DNA from 2 places in the Pseudomonas sp. PB103 genome. Region 1 is predicted to be linked to the other one. Evidence: riboswitches for the same ligand, from Rfam matches in the RefSeq annotation. Region 1 holds a riboswitch; the other holds the start of a gene.

Region 1 (7,735 bases):
GCTCGGGCAAATTCCCGGACGCCCTGCCCGCCCGGATCGCTTGCCGCTGGATGAATTGCTGCCGCAAGTTGACGCCCTCACCCTGCACTGCCCGCTCAACGAACACACTCGCCACTTCATCGGTGCGCGCGAGCTGGCGTCGATGAAACCCGGCGCCTTCGTGGTCAACACCGCGCGTGGCGGCCTGATCGACGAGCAGGCGCTGGCCGATGCCCTGCGCAACGGTCACCTCGGCGGCGCGGCCACCGATGTGCTGAGTGTCGAGCCACCGACTCAAGGCAATCCGCTACTGGCCGCCGACATCCCGCGCCTCATCGTCACGCCGCACAACGCTTGGGGCAGTGTCGAAGCGCGGCAGCGCATCGTCGGCCAATTGACCGAAAACGCTCAGGCGTTCTTCAGCGCTAAGGCGCTGCGGGTCGTCAGTTGATAAACTGCGGCACTTTTTTTTGAGGAGCAGTTATGGATCCGCGCAGTGAAGTACTGCTTCGTCAGCCCGAGTTGTTTCAAGGATCGTTGTTGCTCGCCGGTTTGCCCGCCGATGATTTGCTCGGGCGCTTGCCCAATGCGTTCGGCTGGTGCTGGCATGCCGGCGATCAAGCGGCGCTGGACGCCCGTTTCGAAGGTCGCAGCCATTTCGGCGTGAATGTCCCGGAGCGTGAGTTCGACAGCGCCGTGGTGTTCTTGCCCAAGTCCAAGGACCTGACCGACTACATCCTCAATGCCGTGGCTTCGCGTCTGGCTGGGCGTGAAGTGTTTCTGGTCGGGGAAAAGCGCAGCGGCATCGAAGGTGCCTCCAAGCAGCTCAACCCGTTCGGCAAGCCACGCAAGCTCGACAGCGCGCGGCACTGCCAACTCTGGCAAGTGACCGTGGCCAACGCCCCTGAAGCGAAATCCCTGGAAAGCCTGGCGCAGACTTATGAATTGCCACTGGCTGAAGGCCCGTTGAAAGTCATCAGCCTGCCGGGCGTGTTCAGCCACGGCCGACTGGATCGCGGCAGCGCTTTGTTGCTGGAGCATCTGGACAAGTTGCCGAGCGGCCATCTGCTCGATTTCGGTTGCGGTGCCGGTGTGTTGGGCGCTGCGGTCAAACGTCGCTATCCGCACAATCAGGTGACGTTGCTCGACGTCGATGCGTTTGCTGCTGCCAGCAGTCGCTTGACCTTGGCCGCCAACGGTCTGGAAGCCGAGGTGCTGACCGGTGACGGTATCGATGCGGCGCCGATGGGGTTGAACGCGATTCTGAGCAACCCGCCGTTCCATGTCGGCGTGCACACCGATTATTTCGCTACCGAGAACTTGCTGCGAAAAGCGGCCAAACATCTGAAAAACGGCGGCGAACTGCGCTTGGTCGCCAACAGCTTTCTCAAGTATCAACCGCTGATCGAGGAGCATCTGGGCGTGTGTGCGATCAAGGCCGAAGGCAATGGTTTCCGCATCTACCGGGCCAAGCGCGAGTAGAACTTCTTTCAAAAAAGAGGCTTGCTCAATCGGATTTGCCTAGGCAGAATCCGCTCCGTCCTAGGGGAGTAGTCTCCCACGAGCGCCAAGCTCGTCCGGCATACGTCAACATACTTGATCCTCAGATCATGGCGTATGCGACCCAAGCGTCCGCAGCAGACGGATCGCAGGGTTTGACAAGACCTATGACACGCACACCTTACCCGGGGCGGGAAGGCTGTACGTGTCATAGCCGTGTCGACCCGCCCCTTAGGAAAATCCTGATGCTGGACTCGTTACTCGTTCCCACCGCAATCGTTGCCTTGGCCGAAATCGGCGACAAGACGCAACTGCTCGCGCTGATTCTCGCCGCTCGCTTCCGCAAACCCTGGCCGATCATTGCCGGTATTGTCGCCGCGACCCTGGCCAACCACGCAGCAGCCGGTGCGGTCGGCGCCTGGTTCGGCAGTTTCTTTTCTGACTCGGTCCTGCACTGGATTCTCGCCGCAAGCTTCACGGCCACCGCGCTGTGGACACTGGTCCCGGACAAAATGGACGACGATGAAACCAGCACCGCACGCAAGTTCGGGCCGTTCCTGACCACGCTGATCGCGTTTTTCCTGGCTGAAATGGGTGACAAGACTCAGGTCGCGACGGTGATGCTCGCCGCGCAATACCCGGAACTGTGGCTGGTGATTATCGGGACGACGGCGGGCATGTTGATTGCCAACGTGCCGGTGGTGTTGGCGGGTAATTTTGCTGCCGACAAATTGCCGCTGACCTTGATCCGTCGCCTGGCGGCTTCGGCGTTCATGATTCTGGCAATCGTGGCGGTGTACAAGGCGATGCAGAGCAGCGGCTGGGTTTAACCCCCGTCTACTGAACCACCCAAAACCTGTGGTGAGGGGATTTATCCCCGATGGGGCGCGAAGCGCCCCCAAACCTGCTGCCTCAGAGTGTCAGACATAACGCATTTGCAGGTTTTGGGGCTGCTTCGCAGCCCATCGGGGATAAATCCCCTCGCCACAACAGCCCTCCCAACCTGAAGAATCGTTGTGTCCTTCGACTCTTAGGACTTCGGGGCTTGTTCGTACAGCGGCATTACCTTCGGAATCGCCGCCTGCAACGAAGCGATCCGGCTGGCCGACGCCGGGTGAGTGCTCATGAACTCCGGCGGCGAACCTTCCGAGGCCTTGCTCATCTTGTTCCACAAGGTGATCGCGGCGTTCGGGTTGTAGCCGGCACGAGCAGCCAGTTCCAGACCAATCAGGTCGGCTTCGTTTTCGTTGGCTCGGCTGTTCGGCAGGGTCATGCCGTAGTTGGCCACGGTGTCGGCCAGCGCCAGACTGTCCTGACCCAGACCAAGCAATGCGCCTGCGCCCTGCTTGGCCATTTCAATCCCGTACGCCTTGGACATCGCTTCACGACCGTGCTCGCGCAGGGCGTGGGCGATTTCATGGCCCATGACCGCGGCGATTTCATCGTCGGTGAGTTTCAGGCTGTCGATCAGCCCGGTGTAGAAAATGATCTTGCCGCCAGGCCCGCAGTTGGCGTTGAGTTCGTCACTCTTGATCAGATTGACTTCCCACTGCCATTGCGCCGCATCCGGGCGGAAGTTCGGCGCCTGTGCGATCAAACGGTTGGCGATCGCCTGAACCCGCTTGGCCTCAGGGCTGGTCTTGTCCAGCACACCTTTGCTGGACGCCTCGCCGACGGTCTTCTGATACGACTGGGCATACATCTGGTCGACCTCTTGCGAGGACAGCATGCTGAACATGTACTGCTTGCGCTCCACCCCCACGGCGCCGCCGCTGGTGGTGTTGACCGACTGACAACCGGCCAGCAACAGCGCTGCGCTCAGTGCACTTACAACCAATGTCTTGTTCATTCAAAAGCTCCCTGAAAACCTGTCGCGTATCCTAGGCGGGTAATTGTATCGGCGCCAGATACAACGGACGTGTTGTAGCGCCTTTCAGACATTTCCCACCGCAGCTGTCGTAAAAAATTCACACCACCGACCAGCCCACAACAACTGCGGCACGCAGTGATCCATTTGCGACATGCCCTGCCAATTCCACCCTGCCACGCTCATGGCGCCCTGCCCGCTGCCGATACATCACCGCAGACGTCCTCTTGCGTGCGGAGCTCCCATGAAGTTCAAGTCGATCCAGTTTTCCGTCGCCGCCCTGGCTGGCGCCATTGTGCTCAGCGTGGTGGCGGCGCTGGTGCTGTATGCGCTGTTTGCCGGCGCCCGCACCCAGGAGATGGTGCAGCAGCGCACCCAGGCGCAGTTCGAGCAAGTCATCGAACAACGCCTGAGCGCACTGGCGCAAACCCAGGTCAGCCAGATCCAGCGCGAGCTCGAAGCGCCACTGCTGATTGCCGGCGGCCTGGTACGGGTCAACGCCCTGCTCGGCACGCCGGGCGCCGATGGCCAGCCGCGCCTGAGCGTCAGCCGCGAGCAACTGATCAGCCTGATCAAAGAGAACGTCGAAAAGAACCCGAAGATTCTCGGCACCTACATCGGCTGGGAGAAAAACGCCCTCGATCACAATGACGCGGCTTACGTCGGCACCCGCGTGGTCGGCATCGATGCGGCCAACGGGCGCTTTCTGCCGTGGTGGTTCCGCAATGACGACGGCACGCTGGGCCTGGACAAACTGGCCGACGTCGATGACCAGAAAGTCCTCTCCACCGGCGTGCGCGCCAGCGAGTACTACCTGTGCTCGAAAGAGAGCAAAAAGTCCTGCGTGATCGATCCGGCACCGTACAAGGTCGGCGACAAGATCGTCATGCTCGCCTCCTTCATTGAACCGATCATGCTCAACGGCACCTTCCAGGGCATCGTCGGCGCCGACCTGTCGGTGAACTTCATTCAGGAAATGCTCCTCGGCGCGAACCAGAAGCTCTACAGCGGCGCCGGTGAAATGGCCTTGGTCGGCGGCAATGGCCGGATCGTTGCCTACACCAAGGACCCGAGCAAATTCGGCGAGAAAATCAGCGACATCCTCGACGCCGAGCAAACGGCCAACATGGCCAATCTCAAACGCGGCGAGGTGACTTACTCGGTCAACAAGGACAAGGGCCGCATCGAGTTGTACCTGCCGTTCGGCATCGGCCAGACCGACGCGCGCTGGACACTGATGCTGCAATTGCCGCTCAACGCGGTGATGGCCGATCTGCAGAAACTGCAGGGCGACCTTGATGCGCAACGCAAGTCCGACACCTTCGGCATGGCCATGGTCGGTCTGCTGATCGCCGGCCTTGGCTTGCTGGTGATCTGGCTGGTCGGCCACGGCATTGCCCGGCCGTTGAAGCAGATGGTCGCGATGCTCAACGACATCGCTCAGGGTGAAGGTGACCTGACCCGCCGCTTGAGCAGTGATCGCAGCGATGAACTCGGTTCGATCGCCAAGGGCTTCAACACCTTCCTGGCCAAATTGCAGGCGATGATCACGCAGGTGGTGACGTCAGTGCAAAGCGTCAGCGATTCCTCGGAGCACACCGCCGACATCGCCATTCGCACCAACATCGGCATCCAGAAACAAATGGCCGAGATCGATCAGGTCGCCACCGCCGTGCAGGAAATGACCGCCACCGCGCAGGACGTTGCGCGCAATGCGACGCAGGCTGCACAAGCCGCCAGCCATGCCGATCAAGCGGCCAGTCAGGGCATGCAGATCGTCCGCGACACGTCCAATTCGATCGGCGTGCTGGCGCTGGAAATCGGCAAAGCCGTGGGCGTGGTACAGACGCTGGCGAAGGACAGCGAGAACATCAACGCGATCCTCACAGCGATTCGCGGGATCGCCGAGCAGACCAATTTGCTCGCGCTGAATGCGGCGATTGAAGCGGCACGTGCCGGCGAGCAAGGTCGCGGTTTCGCGGTGGTGGCGGATGAGGTGCGCAATCTGGCGCAGAAAACGCAGAAGGCCACCGAAGAAATCCAGAGCATGATCCAGCAACTGCAACAGGGCACCCGCGACGTGGTGCGGGTCATGGAAGACAGTCAGAACCGCACCGACGAAAGCGTGCAGCACGCGGCGAAAGCGGCTGAGGCGCTGGAGACGATTACCCAGGCGGTGTCGGTGATCAACGACATGAACACGCAGATTGCCAGTGCGGCGGAAGAGCAGAGCGCGGTGGCGGATGACATCAATCGCAACGTGATCAACATTGGACAGGTGGCCAATGAAGTGGCGGGCGGTGCGGATGAGTCGAGCTCGGCGAGTGCCGATTTGACCAAGTTGGCGGAACAGCAGCGGCGGTTGATCAATCAGTTCAAGGTTTAAGGGCAAGATCAAAAGATCGCAGCCTTCGGCAGCTCCTACAGAGGCTGCGATCTTTTCGCTTTTCAAATTAACCCGGGGTCAGGCACTCCGGGCCATTGAGTTTGGGATCATTGATCAGGTTCGCCAACACCCGCTCACGCAATGCGACCGGTTCACTGGCCAGCAACCCTTGCAACACATGCAACGGCGTCTGCGGATCGAGCCACGCCGCCTGCCCCGCCTCATCGAGAATCAACGGCCGGCGTTGACTCGACGCCGGCTGAGTAATCACCGCCGTGCTCAACCAGACCTGTTCCTGCACCGGATACGCCTCCCAGATCGCCGCAAAAAACAGCGACGAACCCTCGCCCGGCGTCAGCCAGAACGGCCGCTTGCGCTGGGTCCCGCGCCATTCGTAAAACCCGTTCGCCGGCAGCAGGCAGCGACGCTGGCGCAGCGCCTCACGAAACATCGGTTGCTCGGCGACGGTTTCCGCGCGGGCATGCGCCGGGGTTTTCGACAGATCGGTCAGCCACGGCGGCGTCAGGCCCCAACGGGCGCGGGCCAGGGCGCGCTCGCCGTCTTCACCGGCACGCAGCATCAACACCGAATCATTGGGGGAAATGTTCCACTGCGCCTGCTGATCGGCGGGAAAACCTGGCAGGGCCGCGAAATCGCGGTTCCAGCGAAACAGGGCATAACGTCCACACATGGGGCAACACGGCTCTGAAGTAAAACGAAGCTCAGCCTAACAGACCAGCGTTCCGGGGAAGCTCTCCGGTTCATCGCCGGGCAGCGGCAGCGCGGCATTGTACGCGGTGATCAACTCGCGGGCGTATTCGGCCTGGTCGTTATCGACGGACAGTGCCAACAACCCGAAGATCGGCAATTCGCCCGTACCACCGAGCAAATCGCGGCCAACCAGATGCGCCTCGATGCCTTCGCTGGCAAGCATGCCCTTGAGCATTTCGCCTTCCATCAGGTTTTCCGGCTCGTAGATTCGCTGCATGGGCGCGCCTCACTCGTTTTCGCTGAAGACTTCCAGAAACCAGTCCTCTTCGTGTACCTGCAAGACAAACGTGATTGGCCGGCAACACACCTGACAATCTTCGATATAGGTCTGATCGCCACCGGACAGGTCCACTGACGTCTCGACCGTTTCCCCACAATAAGGACATTCGTATTCAGCAGGTTCCAGCATCGCGGTCTCCCAAGTGACTTGTGCGTATAATCGCCGGTCTATTTGCAGGGCTATTTTTGTCTGGCTACCTTTTCAGACCGTGCCCCGTTGGTTTTCGATCAAAACCTTTACTTACCCTAGCCGTTTCCAACAAGAGAGCATGATGGGCGAATTCGATGCCATCCGACCTTACGACGACAGCGAAGTACCTGTGGTACTGGCAAGACTGCTCGGCGACAAGGCGTTTCTAGATATCCTCACCCACTTCCGCTTCCCGCGTTTTGCCGGTGCATTCGGCTGGATGCTCAAACCACTTATAGCCCATCGGCTGCGTCGTGAGTTCGCCGACGTGACCTCGGTGGCGACGTTGCAGGACAAGGTCGAGTCCTACGTCGACCACACCATCGAGCGCGCCACCGACGGCGTGACCTACACCGGTGTCGAGCAATTCAAGTCGGGCAGCGCCTATCTGTTCATCGCCAACCACCGCGATATCGTCATGGACCCGGCCTTCGTCAACTACGCCGTGTACCACGCCGGCCTGCCGACGCCGCGCATTGCGATTGGCGACAACCTGCTGCAGAAGCCGTTTGTCAGCGACCTGATGCGTTTGAACAAAAGCTTTATCGTCCACCGCTCGATCACCGGCCGTCGCGAGAAAATGGCCGCGTATCAGCTGTTGTCGGCGTACATCAACCACTCGATTCGCAACGATTGCGCCTCGATCTGGATCGCGCAGGCTGAAGGTCGGGCGAAGGACGGCGATGACCGCACCGAGTCGGCGATCCTCAAGATGTTCCACATGAGCCGCAAGGACGAGCCGTTCGGCGAAGTCATTCGCTCG
Region 2 (7,735 bases), on a different contig from region 1:
TTCTGGTTGAGCGGCTCAGTGAATGGGGCGTTACGCGGATTTTTGGCTATCCGGGCGATGGCATCAACGGCGTGTTCGGCGCGCTCAGTCGGGCCAAGGGCAAGATCGAATTCGTCCAGGCGCGCCATGAGGAAATGGCCGCATTCATGGCCTCGGCCCATGCCAAGTTCACGGGGGAGTTGGGCGTCTGCATCGCCACCTCAGGCCCTGGTGCGTCGCACTTGATCACCGGGCTCTACGACGCGCGAATGGATCACATGCCGGTGCTGGCCATTGTCGGTCAGCAGGCGCGCACTGCGTTGGGCAGTCATTACCAACAAGAGCTTGATCTGGTCTCGATGTTCAAGGACGTCGCTGGCGCCTTTGTGCAGCAGGCTTCAGTGCCGTCGCAAGTGCGCCATCTCCTCGACCGCGCAGTCCGTACGGCCGTTGGCGAGCGCCGCGTGACGGCGATCATTCTGCCCAACGATTTGCAGGATCTGCCTTACGAAGCGCCGGCCCGCGCCCATGGCACGGCGCACTCCGGGGTCGGTTACACGAAACCGAAAGTGTTGCCCTACGAAGCGGATCTGCAACGTGCCGCCGACGTTTTGAACGCCGGTGAAAAGGTCGCCATTCTGGTTGGTGCCGGCGCCTTGCAGGCGACCGATCAAGTGATTGCGGTGGCGGAAAAGCTCGGTGCCGGGGTCGCCAAAGCACTGCTGGGGAAAGCTGCGTTACCCGACGATCTACCGTGGGTCACTGGCAGCATCGGCCTGCTCGGCACCGAGCCCAGCTACAAATTGATGAACGAATGCGACACCTTGCTGATGATCGGTTCGGGGTTCCCGTACGCCGAATTTCTACCCAAGGAAGGCCACGCCCGTGGTGTGCAGATCGATTTGCAGCCCGACATGCTCAGCTTGCGCTATCCGATGGAGGTCAATCTGGTCGGGGATTCGGCGGAAACCCTGGCGGCGTTGTTGCCGCTGCTGGAGCAGAAGACCTCAGGCAAATGGCGCAAGAAGGTCGAAGGCTGGCGCGGCACCTGGGAGAAAACCCTGGAAAAACGCGCAATGGCCAAAGCCGACCCGATCAATCCGCAAAGGGTGGTGTATGAGCTGTCGCCACGCCTGCCGGAGCAGGCGATCATCACCAGCGACTCGGGTTCCTGTGCCAACTGGTACGCCCGCGACCTGAAGATCCGCCGAGGCATGCAGTGCTCACTGTCCGGTGGACTGGCCTCGATGGGCGCGGCGGTGCCTTATGCGATTGCTGCAAAATTCGCTTATCCCGAGCGCTCGGTCATCGCCTTGGTGGGCGACGGCGCGATGCAGATGAACAACATGGCCGAGCTGATCACCGTGGCCAAATATTGGCGGCAGTGGGCGAGCCCGAAATGGATCTGTGCGGTGTTCAACAACGAAGACCTCAATCAGGTCACGTGGGAGCAACGTGTGATGGAGGGCGATCCGAAATTCGAGGCTTCGCAGAGCATTCCGGACGTGCCTTACCACCTGTTTGCGATTTCCATCGGCCTGAAAGGTATTTTCGTCGATCGCGAAGAAGACGTTGCCGGCGCCTGGGAGCAGGCTCTGGCGTCGGATGTGCCGGTGGTGATCGAGTTCAAAACCGACCCGAACGTGCCGCCGCTGCCGCCGCACATCAAGCTTGAGCAAGCGAAGAAACTCGCCACGACGCTGCTCAAGGGCGATCCGGACGAAGCGGGCATTATCGTGCAAGCCGCCAAGCAGGTGCTGAGCTCAGTCCTGCCAGGCAAAAAATAACCCGATTCCGCACTAAACGGAGACCCCTCCAGGAGTTGCCGCAGGCTGCGATCTTTTGACTTGTTTTTTAAAACCGGAAGCAAAAGATCCGCCGATCGCGGCCCTGGCCTTGGGCAACGCTTGCAGGTGGCTTTTGGAGGTGGGTTTTGATTTTTATTGGCTGTGCCGGATGGAGTCTCGGGCGAGAATATTGGCCAGTGTTTCCGCTTGAAGGCACGCACTTGCAACGCTACGCAGCACGCTTAGACGGCGTGGAAATCAACAGTTCGTTCTATCGTCCGCACCGTCGACAGACTTACGAGCGTTGGGCCGATTCGGTTCCAGAGACGTTTCGGTTTTCGGTAAAGGTGCCCAGGCACATCACCCATGAACGGCGGTTGGTAGATTGTGAAGCCGCGCTGGAGGCGTTTTTCGCGCAATGCGGCGGATTGGGTCAGCGCTTGGGGTGCCTGCTGGTGCAACTGCCACCTTCACTGGCGTTCGACGCGTCAATTGCCCAAGGCTTTTTCAAGGCGTTGCGTCAACGTTTCAACGGCGCCGTTGTGCTGGAGCCCCGGCATGAATCGTGGGTGAATGCCGGGCCATTACTCGTCACTTTCCAAATCGCCCAGGCAGTCGTCAATCCGTCACGCATCAGCAATGATGCAACTGCGGGTGGCTGGGCTGGTTTGCGCTATTGGCGACTGCACGGCTCACCGCGCATTTACCACAGCGCCTACGATTTGCCCTTTCTGCAAACACTGGCGCAAGCCTTGCAAACCGCGGTGGCGGCGGGCGCCACCATCTGGTGCATTTTCGACAACACTGCCAGCGGCGCAGCGCTCGGAAACGCCTTGACGCTGGTTCACGAGAGCATCATTGCGGCGCCAGATCACCGTACCAATAGGCCGCGGTAACGCCGCCATCCATCAAAAAGTCGCTGCCGGTAATGAACGTACCATCAGGTCCCATGAGCAGCGCGCCAACGGCACCGACTTCATCAGGCGTACCGCCGCGCCCGGCCGGGCTCAGTTCGATCATGCGGCGGTAACCCGCACCGCGGGGGCCATTCAATTCGTCGCGCGCCAGTGGCGTGAAGATAATCCCCGGACTGATCGTGTTGACCCGCGCACCGCGTTTGCCCCAGCGCACCGCTTCGGCCATCACGCGCAATGAATTGCCGCGTTTGGAGATTTGATAGGCGTGCAGGGGATCAATGATCTGATCGGCCTGAAGCATCGGCAGAGCCAACAGATCGTCCGCAGGAGTCGTCGCCAGCGCCTTGTTTTGCTCGGCACTCAAGGCCGGCAAACGGTGCCCGGATTGCGAGGCGATGACGATCGCGCTGCCGCCCGGGGCAATCACGTTGCCAAACGCTTCGAGGACTACGGCGGTGCCATACAGATCAACGCGAAGAATAGTTGCCACAGGCGCTTGCGAAGGTGAAACACCAGCGGCGTGAATGACCCCGGTGACTGGGCCCAGTGCAGTGGCGGTGCGCACCAGCGCCTCGATCGATTCGCGCGAAGCCACGTCGACCACAGCGGTCGTGACGGCGAACCCGGCGTCGAGCAGGACGCGGGCAGCGGCATCGGCATTTTCTTGCTTCAAGTCCGCCACTACGACGTGTTTGCCAACGCTGACTCTGCGAGCGATGGCTTGACCGATCGAGCCGGCACCGATGACGACAATAACCTCGGACGGGGTAGGCATGGCGTCTCTCCTCTAGTGAATGCAGCACCTTATATGGCGGCTATCCGCTCAACAATAGAGTTGGCGCTGCATAAACCCATGAGGAGAGCTCATCAATAGCGTCGGATCAAACTGACAGGTGCTCATACAAAATCGTCGTACCAACAATCATCAGCACCACACCACCAACGATTTCGGCGCGTTTGCCGACCACCGCACCCAGCACCCGACCGAGCATCACGCCAATGGTCACCATGGTCATGGTTGCCAGACCGATCGCGGCCGCTGCCACCCAGATGTTCACGTCGACAAACGCCAGGCCGACGCCGACTGCCAGCGCATCGATGCTGGTGGCGAACGCGGTCACCGCGAGGATCAGGAAGGAATGTTGCCCCGGTTTTTCCTCTGCTTCGTCTTCGTGTTTGAGGCCGTTGTAAATCATGTGCAAGCCGAGAATCAGCAGCAGGGTGAAGGCGATCCAGTGGTCCCATTCGGACACCCAGCGAGTGGCAGCCTGGCCGATCAACCAGCCGATGATCGGGGTGATGGCTTCGATCACACCGAAGATCAGACCCGTGCGCAGGGCTTCGGTCAGGCGCGGTTTGTGCAGGCTGGAACCTTTGCCGATGGCGGCTGCAAACGCATCCGTGGACATGGCCAGCGCGAGGAAGATGAGGGAAACGGGATTCACGGTGGTGTACTTCCAGTCGGGCTATGAGTCAACGACACAACCACACGCCCGACTTTAGGCATGGATGTGTCGTCGGTCTCACCAACCAAAAGGTGTTCGCACCACGGCATGTTGCCGAGAATGTTGATACGAACGCTTCCGAAAGGCTCGGAAACAGGCTACTCCCCAACGAGGGTGCGGATCTTATGCGGGCAAACATGAAAATTTTGTCAAAAGCGCAGAGAAATGTCGGCGTTCTGATGCTGCTTTTGCAGTGGGGAATTGCTTTTGTGGTGCTTTGAACATGCTCCCCTCAATCCCTGAGATCCGGGGCCTTTCCACAAGCCACGTCCTTTCGGCACACAAAGTATGTTCTGTGATGGTCAGCGTTGCGCCTGATTGATCCGCAGTTCAGCGCACAAGCCACCCTGCGGCCGGTTGTACAGCTGCAGGGTGCTGCCGATCTTGCTGACGATCATTTGCACAATCGCCAGGCCCAGTCCGGCGCCATTGGCGTGGCCCTGGCTGTAGAAACGTTCGAACAGTCGCGCGTAATCAGTTTCGTTGATGCCCGGGCCGGCATCCTCGACGCTGATGTACACCGAGCCATCACTTTGCGGTTGCACCTGAACGCGCACTTCGCTGCCGGGCGGGGCGAAGTTCAGTGCGTTGGTCACCAGGTTCTGCAGGGCGATGGCCAGTGCCACCGGGTCGGTTTCGACCGGGCAGTGGTGGTCGCTGTCGAGGATCAGTTCGATGTCTTTTGCCATGGCCAGCGGCGCCAGCTCGGCGAGTTCTTCACGCACCAGTGCGGTCAGTTCCACCGGACTTCGCTGTGGGTTGGCCAGGCGCGGTTCAATTCGCGCCATGGTCAGCAACTGGCTGGCAATGCGTGTGGCGCGATCCACCGCGCTGAGCAGAAACTCCAGGGCTTCGTCGCGCTGTTGCGCGGTACTGGCCAGTTGCGCGTTTTGCGCATGGATGCGCAGAATCGCCAGCGGCGTGCGCAATTCATGGGCCGCGTCGGCGATGAAGCGCCGTTCCCGCGCGAGCAAATTGTCGATCTGCTGCAAAAGTCGATTGAGCGCCGTCTGCATCGGTTCGAGGTCGTGGGGCAGGGGGCTGAGATTGAGTGGCTTCAGCGTTTCGGTGGTGCGTCCACGGATCGATTGCGCCATCGCGCGCAGCGGTTGCAGGCCCCAACCGATGGTCAGCCAGATCAGTGCCGCGAGCGCCGGCACCCCGATCAGACTCGGCCACAACGTATGGCCAACGATGCGTTGGATCAGATCCTGACGAATGTCGTCACGCTCACCGACCCAGATCAGCAATCCCTGTTGCGGATCCTTGAGCAGAAAGGCACACCAGTCGCGACCGTTCTCGAGAATATCGTGAGAGCCCACGGTGGTCGGCGGCGCCGCAAGCTCCGGCGCTTCGGCGGAACGCATCAGCAATTGGCCGTCGCTGCGCCAGACCTGAAACGTCAGACGGGTCTCATAGGGATGCGCTGCCTCGCCATCGCCCACCCGGCTCATCGCTTGGTCGAAGGCCTGATGAAGCCGTTGCCAGTCGTCGTCGCCGGGCGCACGTTGCGCCAGCACGCCTTGCAGCAGGCGTGCGCTTTGCGCCAATTGCGCGTCGTAAACCTCTTCGATTTCATGGTGGCTGTCGCGCAGCACCAGCCAACTGATCAGCACATCACCCAGCAACACCAGCATCAGCACCGGCAGCAGAATCCGTGTCCGTATCGAGTTCATGGCTTGAGCTCCAGCACGTAGCCGACGCCGCGCACGGTGCGGATCAACTCGCCCGAGAGTTTTTTGCGCAAGTTGTGAATCAGCACTTCAAGGGTGTTGCTTTCGACCCGCTCCTGCCAGCCATACAACGCCCGGGACAAGCGTTCGCGGGTCACCACTTTGCCGGGGCGCGCCATCAACTGATGGAGCAACTGATACTCCATCGGCGTCACCACCACATCACTGCCTTGCCAGGTCACTTGCTGGCTGACCGGATCGAGGCTCACCCCCGCATGCTCCAGCACCGGTTGCGCGCGACCCTGACTGCGTCGCAGCAAGGCGCGGATGCGTGCCTTCAGCTCATCGACATCGAAGGGTTTGATCAGGTAATCGTCGGCGCCGGCATCGAGCCCCGCGATGCGCTCGGCAGTGCCGTCGCGAGCGGTGAGGATCAGCACCGGCAAGTCATGTTGCTCGCCGCGCAATTGCTGCAACAGCGCCAGACCGTCGAGGCGTGGCAGGCCAAGATCGAGTAGCAGCAGATCAAAGCTTTCCGTGCGCAACGCATGCAAGGCGCTGACTCCGTCCTGCAACCAGTCGAGGGCATAACCTTCGCTGCTCAGCGCAACGCGGATGCCTTGTCCGAGGGCACGATCATCTTCGACCAGAAGCAGGCGCATGGAAGTTCTCTAGAGGTAATAAGGGGGTTGGTCGGCGGCATGATGCCGTTGCGCAGGCCGCCGTGGCAGCCCGCCCGACGGGAAAGATGTAACCACTCGTTGCCAACTAAGCTTTCGCTAAGGTTGCTTTTGCACAGTGGGGCCTTCCTCATCTAGCGAGAGTGTTTCCATGCGCAAACTGCTGCTGTTGTCCCTCATCGTTGCCAGCCCGCTGGCCGTCGCCGGTCCGCAATGCACTACCGCCGAGCGCTCGCAATGGCAAGACCAGAAAGCCTTTCAGGAACAACTGAAAGCCCAGGGTTACGAGATCAGCAAGTTCAAGGTCACTGACGGCAACTGCTATGAGATCTACGGTTTCGACAAGGACAAGCGCAAGGTCGAGATCTACCACGATCCGGTCAGCGGTAAAGCGGTGAAAACCGAGATCAAGGGCTGATGCCGAGCGCGTCCCTGCGCCTGTGGGACCCCGTGGTGCGACTGTTTCATCTGTCCATCGCGGGGGTTTTCGTTGCCAATTATTTTTTCAATGAGGCCGGCGACGACTGGCATGTCTGGCTCGGTTACTACGCCATGGGCTGGCTGCTGGTGCGCACGGTGTGGGGTTTCACAGGACCGCGCAGCGCGCGTTGGTCGGACTTCTGGCCGACGCCGAGCCGATTGTTGGCACATGCACGCTCACTGCTCGCCGGACGGCCAGAGCACCGCCTCGGCCACTCACCGATTGGCGCGCTGGTGATGATTCTGATGTTGCTGGCGTTGTTGACTGTGGGGCTAAGCGGTTGGGCCATGGAGGAGGTCGATGCCCTGTGGGGAGCCGATTGGCCGTTACAGGTGCACGAAACCGCTGCCGATGGCCTGTTGGTGCTGGTTTGCATCCATATCGCCGCTGCGCTGTTTGAAAGTTTTCAGGTTCGCGACAACTTGCCGTTGTCGATGCTCACGGGACGCCGTCGCCGATTACCGGACGATCCGACGCGCTGACAAGGATGTCTTGCCGTACGTCTTCCATCCTGTTTCTGTCACGAGCCCACTATGCGTGCGTTGTCCTTCCACTTGAAAATGATTCTCGGCAGCCTGACCGTGATCCTGGTTTTTCTGGCTGCGTGGCGCAGTCATCCCACCCACGTACTGTCACCGTTTGCGCTGTCGACACCAGCGGTCGACGCTGCGCTGCAAGCCCCCGGGCCGATGTACAGCAGCCGTTTCGTGTCC

Evidence for each region. Region 1 has a riboswitch for manganese ahead of EJA70_RS29810 (TMEM165/GDT1 family protein). Riboswitches for the same ligand answer to the same signal wherever they lie in the genome.
Region 2: linked by a shared signal. The riboswitch ahead of mntP (manganese efflux pump MntP) and the one ahead of EJA70_RS29810 (TMEM165/GDT1 family protein) in region 1 are both predicted to bind manganese.

What each region holds. Positions count from the first base shown of each region.
Region 1 is NZ_RWIL01000173.1:1,533-9,267, forward strand. It holds gene EJA70_RS29800 (2-hydroxyacid dehydrogenase) at 1-430, shown strand, start outside; gene EJA70_RS29805 (class I SAM-dependent methyltransferase) at 463-1,461, shown strand; yybP-ykoY riboswitch at 1,513-1,635, shown strand; gene EJA70_RS29810 (TMEM165/GDT1 family protein) at 1,725-2,309, shown strand; gene EJA70_RS29815 (M48 family metallopeptidase) at 2,510-3,328, opposite strand; partial or broken gene EJA70_RS31495 (HAMP domain-containing protein) at 4,680-4,877, shown strand; gene EJA70_RS31500 (methyl-accepting chemotaxis protein) at 4,989-5,732, shown strand; gene EJA70_RS29825 (SOS response-associated peptidase) at 5,800-6,423, opposite strand; gene EJA70_RS29830 (putative signal transducing protein) at 6,460-6,720, opposite strand; gene EJA70_RS29835 (CPXCG motif-containing cysteine-rich protein) at 6,730-6,912, opposite strand; gene EJA70_RS29840 (1-acyl-sn-glycerol-3-phosphate acyltransferase) at 7,055-7,735, shown strand, end outside.
Region 2 is NZ_RWIL01000019.1:63,527-71,261, forward strand. It holds gene EJA70_RS03715 (thiamine pyrophosphate-requiring protein) at 1-1,766, shown strand, start outside; gene EJA70_RS03720 (DUF72 domain-containing protein) at 1,913-2,662, shown strand; gene EJA70_RS03725 (SDR family oxidoreductase) at 2,622-3,458, opposite strand; gene mntP (manganese efflux pump MntP) at 3,565-4,128, opposite strand; yybP-ykoY riboswitch at 4,138-4,307, opposite strand; gene EJA70_RS03735 (ATP-binding protein) at 4,491-5,864, opposite strand; gene EJA70_RS03740 (response regulator) at 5,861-6,523, opposite strand; gene EJA70_RS03745 (PepSY domain-containing protein) at 6,693-6,959, shown strand; gene EJA70_RS03750 (cytochrome b/b6 domain-containing protein) at 6,959-7,504, shown strand; gene EJA70_RS03755 (exo-alpha-sialidase) at 7,556-7,735, shown strand, end outside.